Aquibium microcysteis: one gene and its partner. The protein of the gene in region 2 interacts with the protein of the main gene of each other region in a pairwise test. Links are inferred from orthologs where the notes say so. Each region holds a gene or a part of one and is shown on either strand. Other genes may lie near its edges.

What was found.
Region 1: the proteins of IAI54_RS22690 (region 2) and IAI54_RS02555 interact in binary tests that used the Escherichia coli proteins (3 or more experiments, as listed by UniProt). The link is inferred for Aquibium microcysteis from one-to-one orthologs.

What each region holds. Positions count from the first base shown.
Region 1 is NZ_CP061080.1:552,055-556,409, forward strand. What follows is about bases 1-2,835. They hold IAI54_RS02555 (P-II family nitrogen regulator), read right to left. Parts: upstream 1,670-2,835; coding sequence 1,331-1,669; downstream 1-1,330. Other genes in these bases: glnA (type I glutamate--ammonia ligase), read right to left, coding at 1-1,281; IAI54_RS02560 (NAD(P)H-hydrate dehydratase), read left to right, coding at 1,975-2,835. Also shown: more of IAI54_RS02560, read left to right, coding at 2,836-3,495; IAI54_RS02565 (hypothetical protein), read left to right, coding at 3,591-4,355. UniProt on the Escherichia coli protein: P-II indirectly controls the transcription of the glutamine synthetase gene (glnA). P-II prevents NR-II-catalyzed conversion of NR-I to NR-I-phosphate, the transcriptional activator of GlnA. When P-II is uridylylated to P-II-UMP, these events are reversed.
Region 2 is NZ_CP061080.1:4,807,517-4,813,913, forward strand. What follows is about bases 766-4,122. They hold IAI54_RS22690 ([protein-PII] uridylyltransferase), read right to left. Parts: upstream 3,765-4,122; coding sequence 966-3,764; downstream 766-965. Other genes in these bases: murJ (murein biosynthesis integral membrane protein MurJ), read right to left, coding at 766-867; IAI54_RS22695 (EAL domain-containing protein), read right to left, coding at 3,842-4,122. Outside these bases: more of murJ, read right to left, coding at 1-765; more of IAI54_RS22695, read right to left, coding at 4,123-5,461; IAI54_RS22700 (bifunctional diguanylate cyclase/phosphodiesterase), read right to left, coding at 5,547-6,397.

The DNA.
Region 1 (4,355 bases), 4.3 Mb from region 2 along the record:
GCCGCGGTCCTTGTCGAGGCTCATCAGGGCTTCGCGCAGCGAGCCGCAGACGGTCGGGATCTTCTTCAGCTCCTTCGGCGGCAGGTCGTAGAGATCCTTGTCCATCGGCTGACCGGGGTGGATCTTGTTCTTGATGCCGTCGATGCCGGCCATCAGCATCGCCGCGAAGCCGAGATAGGGGTTCGCGCCCGGATCGGGGAAGCGGACCTCGACGCGCTTCGACTTCGGCGAGGAGCCGAAGGGGATGCGGCAGGAGGCCGAGCGGTTGCGCGCCGAATAGGCGAGCAGCACCGGCGCCTCGTAGCCCGGCACCAGACGCTTGTAGGAGTTGGTGAGCGGGTTGGTGAAGGCGTTGATGGCCTTGGCGTGCTTGATGATGCCGCCGATGTAGTAGAGGCAGGTCTCCGACAGGCCGGCATATTCATTGCCCGCGAAGGTCGGCTTGCCGTCCTTCCAGATCGACTGGTGCACGTGCATGCCCGAGCCGTTGTCGCCGAAGATCGGCTTCGGCATGAAGGTGGCCGTCTTGCCGTAGGCATTGGCGACCTGGTGCACGACGTACTTGTAGATCAGCATCTTGTCGGCGTTGCGGACGAGCGTGTCGAACTTGATGCCGAGCTCGTGCTGGGCGGCCGCCACCTCGTGGTGATGCTTCTCGACGCGCACCCCCATCTCGGTGAGCACGGTCAGCATCTCCGAGCGCATGTCCTGCAGCGAATCGATCGGCGGGACCGGGAAGTAGCCGCCCTTGACGCGCGGACGGTGGCCGAGGTTGCCGGTCTCGTAGTCGGTGTCGTCGTTCGACGGCAGTTCGGTCGAGTCGAGCTTGAAGCCGGTGTTGTAGGGGTCGGCCTTGTACTTGACGTCGTCGAACACGAAGAACTCGGCCTCGGGGCCGACATAGATGGTGTCGCCGATGCCTTCCGACTTCATGTAGGCCTCGGCCTTCTTGGCCGTGCCGCGCGGATCGCGGTTGTAGGCCTCGCCGGACACCGGATCGAGGATGTCGCACAGGATGACCATGGTCGACTGGGCGAAGAACGGATCCATGTGGACCGTCTCGGTGTCGGGCATGAGAACCATGTCGGACTCGTTGATCGCCTTCCAGCCCGCGATCGAGGATCCGTCGAACATCACGCCGTCGGCGAACATGTCCTCCTCGACCTCGGCGACGTCCATGGTGACGTGCTGGAGCTTGCCCTTCGGGTCGGTGAAGCGCAGGTCGACGAATTTCACGTCGTTGTCCTTGATCTGCTTCATGATGTCGCTGGCTGTCGTCATTTCGTTTTCCCTGTCTGACGATGAAACTGTTGTGGACGGCTTCGACGGATCAGATCGCGTCGACGCCGGTCTCGCCCGTGCGGATGCGGACGACTTCCTCGATGTTGGAGACGAAGATCTTGCCGTCGCCGATCCGCCCCGTCTGTGCGGCCTTGCGGATCGCCTCGAGTGCCGCGTCGACGGATTCGTCGGCGAGCACCACCTCGACCTTCACCTTCGGCAGGAAGTCCACCACATACTCCGCTCCCCGGTAGAGCTCGGTGTGCCCCTTCTGGCGCCCGAAACCTTTCGCCTCGGTAACCGTGATCCCCTGCAAGCCGACTTCCTGAAGGGCTTCCTTCACTTCGTCCAGCTTGAACGGTTTGATGATCGCTTCGATTTTCTTCATCCGAATGGGGCCTCCGATGGATATGCGCGGCAGATCGAGCCCGCTTCCGCCAAACCGAAGCACGAACCGTGCCAGATCGGCATCAAATTCGGCTGACGCAGCGCCACCACGGAGGTTCCGAAGCTTCGCGCGGGCTTGGGCGGGACGAGCTCGTGCCCGCCGCGATGAAACTGCCGGAAGCCGCCCGAAGGCGCAATCGGCGATGATGATAAAGTGGGCAAATGGCATAATATTTGTGCATCGGCTGCGTTTGCCAGCCACGGCCCGCAGCGACTAGTCTGCCTTTCCGATCGACGGATGGCTGCATGACGCTCGAACTCCTCACCCCCGACGAGATGGCGCAGGCCGACCGTCTCGCCATTGCATCCGGCCCCTTCGACGGCGCCGGGCTGATGCGCCGCGCCGGCGACGCCGTGGCGGCCGAGATCCTCGCCCGCCATCCCGGCGCGGCCCGCGTCCACGTGCTGGCGGGGCCCGGGAACAATGGCGGCGACGGCTTCATCGTTGCCGCGCGCCTGACGCAGGCCGGCCTTCGCGTCGAGGTCCATTGCGATGCGCCGCCCGCCGGCGGGGATGCCGGCCGGGCTAGCGCGGACTGGGCCCGGCCGATCCGGCCGCTTTCGGACTTCCAGCCTCGGTCCTGCGACCTCGTCGTCGACGCGCTGTTCGGCGCCGGCCTCGCGCGCGCCGTGACAGGTCCGGCCGCCGACGCGATCGACCGGGCCAATGCCTCGGACGCGTTCGTGGTCGCCGTCGACCTCCCGTCGGGCATTTCGGGCCGGACCGGCCAGCCCCTCGGCACGGCGATCCGTGCCGGCCTCACCGTCACCTTCTTCCGGCTGAAGCCGGGCCACCTGCTGGAGCCGGGGCGCAGCCATTGCGGCGAGACCGTGCTCGCCGACATCGGCATTGCGGACACGGTCCTGCGGGACATCGGCTGCCGGACCTTCCGGAACGAGCCGCTCCTGTGGCGGCAATGCTTCCCCCGTCCGCACCGGGAGGCGCACAAATATGCACGCGGCCATGCCGGCGTCTTCTCCGGCGGCGCCTCGGCCACGGGCGCGGCGCGGCTCGCGGCGCTGGCCGCCGCGCGCGCCGGGGCGGGCGCGGTGACCGTCCTGTCGCCGGCCTCGGCGCTGCAGGTCAACGCCATGCACCTGACGTCGATCATGCTGCGCCGCACGGACACGCCGGACGAGGCCTTGGCCTTCGCCCGCGAGCGGCGGCTGGCGGCGGCGGTCATCGGGCCGGGCTTCGGCACCGGCAGCCGCTGCGCCGGGTTCGTCGCCGCGCTCGCCCGGCTCGGCGAGGAGGGCGCCCTGCGGCTGGTGCTCGACGCCGACGCGCTGACGTCGTTCGAAGAGGAGCCGCAGGCGCTGTTCCGCCTGCTCGTACGCGCGGAGCCGGGGGGCGAACCGCTCGTGGTGCTGACGCCGCACGAGGGCGAGTTCCGCCGGCTGTTCCCCGACCTCGCCGCCGACGGCACGCTGTCGAAGCTGGAGCGGGCGCAGGCGGCAGCGCGCCGGTCGCACGCGGTCGTGGTCGTGAAGGGGCCGGACACGGTGATCGCCGAACCGGCGGGCCGCGCTGCGGTCAACGCCAACGGGACGCCCTATCTGGCGACGGCCGGATCGGGCGACGTGCTGGCGGGCATCGCCGCCGGTCTGCTGGCGCAGGGCATGCCGGCCTTCGAGGCGGCCTGCGCCGCGGTCTGGATGCATGCCGAGGCGGGGTCGCGGTTCGGGCCGGGCCTGATCGCCGAGGACCTGCCGGGGCTTCTGCCGCCGGTGCTGGCGGACCTGCCGGCGCGGGCCTCCGGACGCTAAAGCTTCGCTAACCACCCGTCTTCGCCATTTTTCAAGCCAAGGCAGCTAGTCTCCGCCGGACGTCGGAGTCCGGCTGGTGGCGCGGGGTGAGGGACATGGCAGGAAGCGGTTCGGTTTCGGCGTCGGTGCGCACGGGCGACCACGAGAGCATCGGCGTCGCGGACGTCGCGCGACTGAGGGCGGAGGTCTTTCCGGATGGTCGCGTCTCCCGGGCGGAGGCCGAGCGGCTCCTGGCGATGGATGGCCGCGCCGGCTCGACCTGCCCCGAATGGACGGCCTTCCTCGTCGAGGCGGTGACGGACCATCTCGTCCATCAGGAGGTTCCGGCGGGTTACGTCTCCGATGCCAACGCGGCCTGGCTGGTCGCTGCGGCAGGGACGGCGCGACCGGCCACGGAACTCGAAGTGCTGATCGCGGTGCTGGAGCGCGCCCGCACGTCCCCGCCGAGCCTGTCGGCCCACGCGCTCGGTCTCGTTGCCGAAGCCGTCGTCGACGGCGTCCTGCGGATGCCGGATGGCCGCACGCTCGTCCCCGGCGTCATCGGCAAGGCCGAGGTCGACCTGCTGCGCCGCATCCTCCACGCCTTCGGCGGCGGCGCCGGCATCGGCATCAGCCGCGAGGAGGCGGAGGTGCTGTTCGATCTCAACGACCGCACCGCCGGCGCGGCCAATCACCCGGAATGGACGGAACTCTTCGTCAAGGCGATGGCGAACTTCGTCATGTGCGCCTCGGGCTGGACGCCGCCCACGCGCGAGGAGGCGCTGCGCCACGAGACCTTCCTCGACGACAGGAGCATCGACGTCGCCGGCTTCTTCCGCGCCATGGCGTCGGCCGCCGCGAAGGGGATCCTCGACGCCTAC
Region 2 (6,397 bases):
CACGACGCCGACGGCGATTCCGATGACACCGAGCGGCAGCTGGTTGATGCGGTCGGCATAGTTGAGCAGTGCGATCGCGCCGTCCTGAGCCGAGGCGATGATCTGCCCGACGAGCAGGTTGATCTGCGTGACCCCGCCCGTCAGCAGGGCGGGCCCCATCAGCACAAGCAGCCGCCGCACCGCGGGCGTTATCCGGGGGCGCCGCAGGCGCATCGAATAGCCCTGGCGGTGCGTACCCCACATCAGGAAGAGGAGCTGTGCGATGCCGGAAGCGAAGACGCCCCAGGCGAGCCACAGGCCGGTGATGCGCGCTTCGACCCCGATGGTCATCGCCGCCACGAGCACGCAGATGAGGATGACGTTGAGCAGCACCGGCACGATCGCGGCGAGGAAGTAGCGCCGCATCGAATTGAGGATCCCCGACAGCATGGCGACCAGCGACATGCAGAACAGGTAGGGGAACATGATCCTGGTCATGAGGACCGTGAGGTCGAACTTGTCGGGCGTGTCGGCGAAGGCGGGCGCTATGACCGTGCCGACGAGAAAGGGCATGAAGACGATCGCCAGCACCGACAGGACGAGCAGTGCGACGACCAGCACCGACAGCACCTCCTCCGCGAAGCGGCGTGCGCCGGCCATGCCGTCGCCCTCCAGTTCCTTCGCGAAGAGCGGGATGAAGGCCGTGTTGAAGGCGCCCTCGGCGAAGAGCCGGCGGAACAGGTTGGGAAACCGGAAGGCGGCGTAGAAGGCGTCGGCGACCGGTCCCGCCCCGAGCGCGGCGCCGATCAGCGCCTCGCGCACGAAGCCGAAGATGCGGCTGGCCATGGTGGCGCCGCCGACGCTCGCGAACTTGCCGATGAGGCTCATGCGGCACCGAGGCAGCGGGAGGAAGGGTTGCGGCGGTCCGGCTGGCGGACCGCCGGCGCGAACCGGTCGACGGCGGAAAGCTCCCTCTTCATTTCTGGCTACTCCGCCGCCGCCTTGAGCTTCTGGCCCCGGACGGGACCGCCCGAGAGCGTCTCGATCAGTCGGGCGCGGATGGCGGCCTGGCGGGTCGGATTCTCGACCTTCTGTCCGGTCAGATCCGTGACATAGAACGTATCGATCACCTTCTCGCCGAAGGTCGTGATATGCGCGGAGGCGATGTCGAGCGACAGGTCCGAGATGGCCCCCGTGATCTCCGAGAGCAGCCCGGGACGATCGAGTCCCTCGACCTCGATGACGGAAAAGCGGTTCGACAGCGTGTTGCGAACCTCCGCGCGCGGCTCCAGCCGGAACACCTTCTGCCCCCGCTTGGGCTTCGTGCGCTTCTCGATCATGTCGGGCAGACGCATGCGACCCGACAGCACGTCCTCGATCAGCTTGCCGACACGCTGGGCGCGGCGCAGCTCGTCTTCGTCCCGTTCGAACTCCCGGCTGATCAGGATCGTGTCCAGTGCCCGCCCGTCCGTGGTGGTGAAGATCTGCGCGTCGACGATGTTGGCCCCGGCCGCAGCGCAGGCTCCGGCAACCACCGACAGGAGCCGGGGGTGGTCGGGCGTCAGGACCGTTATCTCGGTGACCGCCTCGAACGCATGCATGGTGACGGCGGTCGTGAAGACCTTCTGTGCCGCGTCGGCCTCGCGGATGAGCTGCGCATGGCGGACCTGGTCCCGCGCGTCGACGATCAGGAGATAGTTGTCGTAATGCAGCTTGAGGATACGCCTGCGGTCGCGCTCCGGCCAGCCCGTCAGTGCGGTCGAGAGCTGCTCGCGCGCATGTTCCGCACGCTTGGCCCGCGACACCTCCGAGAAGCCGCCCGTCAAGAGCAGTTCCGTCTCGTAGTAGAGCGTGCGCAGCAGCTGTCCCTTCCAGCCGTTCCAGACGCCGGGCCCCACGCCGCGGATGTCGCAGATGGTCAGCACGAGCAGCATCTTCAGGCGCTCGACCGACTGCACGACCGAGGCGAAGTCGTCGATCGTCTTGCGGTCGTTCAGGTCGCGCGTCTGTGCCGTCATCGACATGACCAGATGGTTCTCCACCAGCCAGGCGATGGTCTCGGTCTCGGACGGCGAGAACCCCATGTGCGGACAGATACGCCGGGCGATGCGGCCGCCGGCTTCGGAATGATCCTCCGGACGTCCCTTGGCGATGTCGTGCAGGAGGATGGCCGTGTAGAGCACCTCACGCTGCGGCTTCAGCCCCGGTATGAGCTTGTGCGCGAGCGGGTGCGCCTTGTCGTTCTCTCCACGCTCGATCTCCGCCATCACTCCGATGCAGCGCAGCAGGTGCTCGTCCACGGTATAGTGGTGATACATCGAGAACTGCATCATCGCGACGATCTTGCCGAAGTCCGGGATGAGCCTGCCGAGCACGCCCGCCTCGTTCATGCGGCGCAGGTTCAGCTCCGGGTTGCGGTTCGACGTGAGGACGTCCATGAAAAGCTGGTTGGCCTCCGGATTGCGGCGCAAGGTGCGATCGATCAGCTTCAGCGACCGCGTCACGAGCTTCAGCGCATCCGGATGAAACTCCAGCCCGTGCTTGTCCGCGAACCAGAACAGCCTGAGCAGGTTGACCGGATCGCGTTCGAACACCCCCTCGTCGGCCACGGTTATCCGGTCGTTGTCGATGATGAAGTCGGACGTGCCGGCAAGCTTGCGGCGGCGACGCTGGAACGTCTGCAGGAAGCGGTTGAAGCCCGGCACGTGCTTGGCCTGCTCCTCCTCGAGCGCGGCACAGAAGATGCGGGTCAGATCGCCCACCTCCTTGGCCACCAGGAAGTAGTGCTTCATGAAGCGTTCGACCGCCGACAGCCCGGGGTGGCTCGTGTAGCCCAGCCGCTCCGCGATGTCGCGCTGGATGTCGAAGTGCAGGCGTTCTTCCGCCTTGCTGGTCTGGAAGTGCAGGTGGCAGCGTACTGCCCACAGGAAGTCTTCGGCCTTGACGAACTGCAGGTACTCTTCGCGCGTGAAGACGCCCTTCTCGACGAGCTCCTCGCCGGTGCGGACCCGGTAGAAGTACTTGGCGATCCAGAACAGCGTGTGCAGGTCCCGCAGACCGCCCTTGCCGTCCTTGACGTGCGGTTCGACGAGGTAGCGGCTGGCGCCTGCCTTGCGATGCCGTTCGTCGCGTTCCGCGAGCTTCGCCTGGACATATTCGGGACCCGTGGAGCGCACGACCTCCTGGTCGAACCGCATCATGAGCTCGTCGTACAGCTTTTCCTCGCCCCACAGGAAACGCGCTTCGAGCACGGCGGTGCGGATCGTGATGTCGGTCCGCGACAGGCGGATGCATTCGTCGATGTTGCGCGTGGCGTGGCCGACCTTCAGCCCGAGGTCCCAGAGCATGTAGAGCAGGTACTCCACCACCTGCTCCCCCCACGGTGTCTGCTTGTAGGGCAGCAGGAAGAGGAGATCGAGGTCGGAACCGGGTGCCAGCGTGCCGCGCCCGTAGCCGCCGACGGCGATGATCGCCATACGCTCGCCCGACGACGGATTCTTGGACCGATAGACGTGCGTGACGGCAAAGTCGTAGAGGGCGCGGATGATCTCGTCCATGAGGTGCGAGATCCGGACGGCGCAGACGGTACCGCCGCCATCCTCCGTCAGCATTTCCTCTGCGCGCTTGCGCCCCGCTGTCAGCCGCTCGCGCAGGACATGGAGAGCGGCCGAACGCGCCTCGGGGCCTGACCCGTCTCCGCCGGTGACGGCCGTCAGCGCCGTCAGATCGCGGCGAAGCGCGGTACCATCGATCATTTCGTCGAGCTTCAGGGGAATCTTCGCCATGGGCGCCGGGTCTGTCCGCGTCGTTGCCGCGCACTCTTAGCGCGATTGCCGTTGCCTGCCTACGGGCGGCGCCGGCTTCAGGCGGCCTTCCGTTCGGCAGCCGCCGCGGCAGGCGCGCGCTCCCGAACGAAGGCGGCGAAGCCGTCGATGTCGAGCGGACGGGAGATCTGGTAGCCCTGGAGGAAGTCGACGCGATCCGCCCGCTCCCGGAGCTGCGCCAGTCTTGCCGCGGTCTCGACGCCCTCGACGACCACTTTGCGTCCGGCCGATCGGACCATGCCGATCGCATGATGCAGCATCTCGGCCATGACGCTGCCGTCGGGCGCCATCGCGAAGGCCTTGTCGAGCTTGATGCCGTCGATGTCCAGTGCCGCGACGTGGCGGATGGTCGAGTAGCCCGTGCCGAAATCGTCGAGATAGATCAGGTAGCCTTCCTGCCGCAGCCTCTCGATTTCGGCCTGCACGAGTTCGAGCGGCAGCGCGTCGCTCTCGATGATCTCCAGCGCGATCGTGAAGCGATCGGAGAGGTCCCGCAGGGGCTTGAAGACTTCGTTGATCCTGTGCGCGTCGATTTCGCTGGGAAAGACATTGATGTTGACCTGGAGCCGTGCCTCCGACGGCAGCCTTTCGGCGAGCTCCACCGCTGCCCGTCTGACGATCAGCGTGGTGAGCTGGCGCATCATGTCGTGGCGCGCCACGATCGGCAGGAAGGCGTCGGGATAGACGACGGTATCGTCGATGTCGCGCCAGCGCACCAGCACCTCGCAGCCGGCGATACGACCGGTGGCCACTTCCAGTATCGGCTGGTAGGCACAGATCAGCGACTTGGCGTCGAGGTTGCGCAGGAAGCGGGCCTCGAACGACCAGTACCGCCGGATCAGGCCGAGCGTGAAGCGGGTAGCCCAACTGGCGCCGAGACCTGCGAAGACGACGACGAGCAGCATCATCGCGGGGTTGGAGGCGGCCACGTCCACCAGATAGGCCCGTGTCGAGATGCAGTAGTGCCCCTCTGCGCTGCAGGTCTTGCTGCGAAGCGCCGGGCCGCCGGCGCCTGTCCAGTCCATACCTGCCCCGGCGATCAGGACGTCCTGATGAACACGCTCCTTGCCTCCCCGATGCCACCAGCGGCCGTCGGGGGTGATCACCACCACTTCCGCGTCGATCCAGCCCGGCAGGTTGAGCGATATGCGCTCGGGCGGGATGACGGTCGCGAAGTTGCCTCGCTGCACGATGGTTCCCGACATCCCTGCCAGCCCCGTGAAACCGAGGTCCCGGTCCATCCAGAATGTGGTCGGCACCGTCCCATCCCGAACGAAATCGGGCGACCCGAGAACATGCGCGTCCGCCAGTCGTTCGGCCGAGAGGGTACAGATCACACGACCTTCTTCGACGTGGAAGAACTCGCTCAACCCGTCGGGCAGATAGGCGATCTGCCGCAGCTGGCGCATGTAGAGGTCGCTGCACGGAGCAGAGGTGACCGAACGGTCGAGTTCGTCGAAGGCGGTGTCGATGTTCCGGACGAGGCGATCGACGTCGTCGATGCCGTGGGCGACGCTCACCCGGATCGCTTCCCGTCCCTGGACAGCGACGGCCAGGGCGAAGACCCCGGCGAAGAGCAGCGCGGCCACGAACCACACCACGATCCCCAGGGCGCGCAGGCTTCGAGCAGAGACGAAAAGTGCAGAAATACCCGCCATGCCGGACCCCCGGGGATCGTTTTATGGCGGAAAGTTTTCTTACTGGTTAAAGGCCCGGGCTGAAGTAGAAGCGGCCCGCAGGGCCTCAGCCTGCTTCGCGCCAGCGCCGTTCGCGGGCGAAGACCGTCACGTCGGCGGCCGACATTGGCTTGGCGAAAGCATAACCCTGAAGCGCGTCGCAGCCGAGCGTCTTCAGGACGCGGGCGTGATCCATCGTCTCGACGCCTTCGGCCAGCACCTCGATGCCCAATGACTTGCCGATGTCGATGATCGACTGCACGAGGTGTCGCTGGGGGATCGACTGCACGATCGGCATCACGAGCTGCCGGTCGATCTTCAGCCGGCTGGGCTTCAGCTTCATCAGGCTGACGATGGAGGCATAGCCGGTGCCAAAATCATCGATCTCGATGGCGATCCCCAGATCCTTGATCAGGTCGACGTTCCAGGCGATCGACTCGTCCTGCTCGTCGAGAAAGATCGATTCCACGAGTTCGAACGAAATTCGGCCCCTGGAAAGCGGCAGCCGGCGAAGCGATCCGATGAGTTCGTCGTCGTTCAGCCGGCGGGCGGACACGTTGACCGAAACCTTGGGGATGTCGATGCCCTGCGCGTCCCAACGCTCCAGATCCGCCAGGGTCTGTTCGAGGATGACGCGATCGATCACGTCGACGACGTTGATCTCCTCGGCAATCTTCATGAAGGCGGCGGGCAGCAGAAGTCCCTTCGACGGATGGTCCCATCTCGCCAGCGCCTCGATCCCGACGATCTCGAGCGTGGTGGCGTCGAATTGCGGCTGGTAGTGGGCCAGGAACTGGCCCTGTTCGATCGCCGTCAGGATTTCGTCGGCGGTGTTCTTTTGGATGACGATCTCGCGCCGCAGCACGTCGTTGAAGATCTGGTACCGGTTGCGGCCGCGGTTCTTCGCGCGGTAGAGCG